DNA from 2 places in the Shinella sp. OV683 genome. Region 1 is predicted to be linked to the other one. Evidence: riboswitches for the same ligand, from Rfam matches in the RefSeq annotation. Region 1 holds a riboswitch; the other holds the start of a gene.

Region 1 (2,196 bases):
GCCCAAGCGATCTGTGTGAGTTCGCCAAGCGTATCAAGCTCGGCGAACTGGGCCGCGTCATTGGCATCGGCGATCGAGCCGGGGCGCAGGCCGTCGCCGAGCGAGAAGGAAACGTCGTAGGCCCGGCAGATGTTGCAGATTTCCTCGAAATGCTCGTAGAGGAAGCTTTCGCGGTGATGATGCAGACACCACTTGGCCATGATCGAACCGCCGCGCGAGACGATACCAGTAACGCGATTGACGGTGAGCGGGATGTAGTGCAGCCGGACGCCGGCATGGATGGTGAAATAGTCGACGCCCTGCTCGGCCTGTTCGATCAACGTATCGCGATAGACTTCCCAGGTAAGACCCTCGGCAATGCCGCCCACCTTTTCCAGCGCCTGGTAGAGCGGCACGGTGCCGACCGGAACCGGGGCATTGCGGATGATCCATTCGCGAATATTGTGGATGTTGCGGCCGGTCGAGAGGTCCATGATCGTATCGGCGCCCCAGCGAATCGCCCAGACCATCTTGTCGACCTCTTCGGCCATGGAGGAGGTTACGGCGGAATTGCCGATATTGGCGTTGATCTTGACCAGGAAATTCCGGCCGATGATCATCGGCTCGCTTTCCGGGTGGTTGATATTTGCCGGGATGATGGCCCGCCCCCGGGAGATCTCCTCGCGGACAAACTCGGGCGTCACGAAGTCGGGAACGGCAGCGCCAAAGCTTTCGCCATCACGCAGCAGCTTCTCGCGGACCGCTTTCCGGCCGAGATTTTCGCGGATGGCGACGAATTCCATTTCCGGCGTGATGATTCCCGCCCGGGCATAGGCAAGCTGCGTGACCGCCTTGCCGTCTCTGGCCTTGAAGGGATTGTTGCACAGCGGAAAGGCCTGCGTCAGGCGGTCACCGGTGGCAAAGCCGTTGTCCTCGGGCTTGAGCACGCGGCCCTCATAGGTTTCGACATCCCCGCGCGCGGCAATCCATGCCTCGCGAAGCCGCGGCAGGCCCGATTCGATCGCCAAGACATGGTTCGGATCGGTATAGGAGCCGGAGGAATCGTAGACCGTGACCGGCGGCTCTCCCGCCGTTGGATGGAGCGCGATCTCGCGCATCGGCACCCGGATTTGCGGATGGATTTCACCCTCCACATGCACCTTCCTCGAGGCTGGAAGCGGGCCGGTGGTGACCGTGGGCGATTGTGGTTTGGCGGCAATATTCATCGCGAGACTCCAAAGTTTTAGCGTTGGAGACCCAGTCATCAAGCCGGAATGATGGAAGAACGCCGATACGGATTCATGGCGTGAATCCGTGTTTCGTCAGCGCTTGCACCGTCCCTACGCCAGTATGAACTGGATCAGGTTCAACGGGTCACTGCGCCGCGAAATCGCTCAGCAGTATCTCAGCCCCTTGACGGGACCCCCCTGGTGAATGCGGAGAGGTTACGGCGAGAAATCGCCATCCGTCAAGCGCATATGATCATCTACTCACTTGTTTGATTTGGGCAGATCTTGAGCGCCCTCAAATGTCAGCTCGCTTTTCGGCCCACTCCGAGACCCCCGGCTTGAGCCAACACTGCATCGGTTTGTTCCGCCCGAATTGAAGCAACTATGTTCGGCTACATGCCAAGGACGACCGCGCCGCCCGTCAATCCTGCCCCCGCAGCAGTAAGCAGCACCGTCTCACCAGCCGCGAACGGCCGCGGCCCGTTGGCAATGGACCGAGAGAACGGCATGGTCGTGGCGGAAGAATTGCCATAGCTTTCGATCGTGCGAACTGTCGTTGCAAAGTCGATGCCGAGATTGCCGGAGACCGCGCCAAGAATTGTGCATTGGCCTGCTACGGGACGAAGCGTCCAGCGCCGCAATCCCTGCCCGCTCAAGGGCCAGAGCGAGGAGGATCATAGGCGGAAATCACAATAAACGAGGATGGGAAGTCCTTATCTGATGCAAAGATGTTCACCGTCATTGTCAATGGTGTCTCCCCGTTCGGTGCGGATTCGGATCCGTCCAACATCGTCGACAGTTGCCATCCGTGCTGCTCAATCCCGGTGCTGGCGGTGGCGAACAGATCACCCGCAGCATCCGCGCTCCTGTTGGACCAGCGGGCACTTGACCGAACCGAACGAGCAAAACACACAGCAGTCCCCGGGAGTGGGGCGCAATAGCGTCTTGCAGTTGAGACACCCGTAGAAGAACTGGCAGGCGTCTGTGG
Region 2 (2,196 bases), on a different replicon from region 1:
ATGCATGGTGACTATTATGGACGGGAATGGGGCTTTCCGCCAATTTTTGAAGCCAAGATCGCTGGCGGACTGGCGGATTTCGTTCCACGTCTTGGACACCCGGGAAACCAGATGTGGCTTGCCACGCAAGCCGGCCAGATCAAGGGTTCTATCGTCGTCGACGGCGAAGATCTGGGTGACGGCAAGGCGCACATTCGCTGGGTCATCCTTGAAAAAGACCTGCACGGCACGGGTACCGGCCGCAAACTCGTGACGGAAGCGGTGAAATTCTGCGACGAGAACGGATTTTCCGAGACCCAGCTCTGGACATTCAGGGGGCTGGATGCGGCTCGAAAACTTTACGAATCGGTGGGCTTCGCACTGGCCGAGGAATGGTCAGGCACCCAATGGGGGTTTGATCTACCAGAGCAGAGATTCGTCAGGAGAAGGCCAGCCGTGGGGTGATTGCGTATAAGTGGCCGATGCTCCCGCATTGCCCTCTCCAGCGCCTCGCATATCAGCAGGACCTGCTTTGAGCGTGGCCCGCGCTCCTTCACAGACTACACCTTTCGACTTCGCCACTTGTCATTTTCATGACAGGCGTCTAATCATGACACCGCTCTAACGGGGTGTCCTCGGCCGGAAACGGTCCTGGGCTGAGAGGTTTCGACCGACCCGCAGAACCTGATCCGGCTCATACCGGCGGAGGGATTAGACGGCACATTGCGAGCGCCCTATTCCCGTTTTTTATGAAACCAAGGAGGCGCCAATGCGCAAGACAACCCTATTTTCAATCGCAGCCGTCGCGGCATTTTCGCTGTTCACGCCCAGCCAGGCCGCTGACAAGATGCTGACCATCTACACCTATGAGAGCTTTACGGCCGAGTGGGGGCCGGGGCCGAAGGTCAAGGCGGCCTTTGAGAAGATCTGCGCCTGCTCGGTACGATATGTCAGCCTCGGCGACGGCGTCGCCCTGCTGACGCGGCTGAAGATGGAAGGCGACGCGACCAAGGCCGACATCGTGCTGGGCCTCGACAACAACCTGACTGAAGAAGCCAGCAAGACCGGCTTGTTTGCCGAGCATGGCATCGACACATCCGCGGTCAAGGTGCCCGGCGGATTTTCTGATCCGGTCTTCGTGCCTTATGACTACGGCCATTTCGCTGTCGTCGTCGATACCGATACGATCAAGAACCCGCCCAAGAGCCTCAAGGAACTGGTCGAAGGTGATCCCTCGGAAAAGATCGTCATCGAAGATCCGCGCACATCGACGCCGGGTCTCGGGCTGCTGTTCTGGGTGAAGGCGGTCTATGGTGACAAGGCGCCGGAAGCCTGGACGAAGCTCAAGAAGCGTATTCTCACAGTGACCCCCGGTTGGTCGGAAGCCTATGGGCTGTTCACCAAGGGCGAAGCGCCAATGGTGTTCTCCTATACGACGTCGCCCGCCTACCACATGATCGCCGAGAAGGTGAACCGCTATCAGGCGCTCGAATTCTCCGAGGGACATCCCATCCAGATCGAAGTCGCTGCGATGACCAAGACCGCAAACGCTGAACTGGCCAGGCAATTCCTGAAGTTCATGATCAGCCCGGCATTTCAGGACATCATTCCTGAAAACAATTGGATGATGCCGGCCGGCGAGACCGCGCAAAAGCTCAATCCGGTGTTCGATTCGCTCGTGCATCCTGCAAAGACACTGACGATTCCACCAATGGAAGCCGCCGAGAAACGCAAGGTGTGGATCGACGAATGGCTCGCCGCCATGAGCATGAACTAAGCTTAGCCGGATTCACACCATGGATCGCAAGGGCGAAAATCGGCTGTGGATCTGGGCGGGAGCCAGCGCTCTTGCTCTGATCGCGGCGTTTTGCGTTCTTGCGCTGATGATGCTGGTGATCGGTAGCGGCGAGGAAAGCTCCTGGCCGCCAGCCGACTATGTGTTGCGCGTGGCAGTGTTTACCGTGGGCCAAGCGGCCGCGTCGACAGTTCTGTCGCTGGTCTTGGGGCTTCCTGTTGCACTGGCTATGGCCCGGCGGCGACGATTTGTTGGGCGGCCTTTGCTGTTGGCATTGATGATCCTGCCCCTTGGCCTGCCGGTGCTGCCCGTCGTGTTTGGCATTGTCGAGGTCTGGGGGAGGCAAGGCTGGGTCAACGATTTCATGCGCTCGGCGGGAATGGATGGCGGATTTTCGATCTACGGGCTCGGCGGCATCCTGC

Evidence for each region. A riboswitch is a leader RNA that binds a small molecule or an ion and turns the genes downstream of it on or off. The one in region 1 is predicted to bind thiamine pyrophosphate.
Region 2: another riboswitch for thiamine pyrophosphate. It lies ahead of thiB (thiamine ABC transporter substrate binding subunit); the one in region 1 lies ahead of thiC (phosphomethylpyrimidine synthase ThiC).

The regions. Positions count from the first base shown of each region.
Region 1 covers NZ_JBYMED010000002.1:16,519-18,714, forward strand. Annotated here, with positions in the region: gene thiC (phosphomethylpyrimidine synthase ThiC) at 1-1,205, opposite strand, end outside; TPP riboswitch at 1,299-1,418, opposite strand; partial or broken gene ACXHRN_RS27015 (3-oxoacyl-[acyl-carrier-protein] synthase III C-terminal domain-containing protein) at 1,601-1,798, opposite strand; gene ACXHRN_RS27020 (GDCCVxC domain-containing (seleno)protein) at 2,054-2,196, opposite strand, start outside.
Region 2 covers NZ_CM173543.1:5,162,577-5,164,772, forward strand. Annotated here, with positions in the region: gene ACXHRN_RS24950 (bifunctional helix-turn-helix transcriptional regulator/GNAT family N-acetyltransferase) at 1-444, shown strand, start outside; TPP riboswitch at 595-707, shown strand; gene thiB (thiamine ABC transporter substrate binding subunit) at 749-1,756, shown strand; gene thiP (thiamine/thiamine pyrophosphate ABC transporter permease) at 1,776-2,196, shown strand, end outside.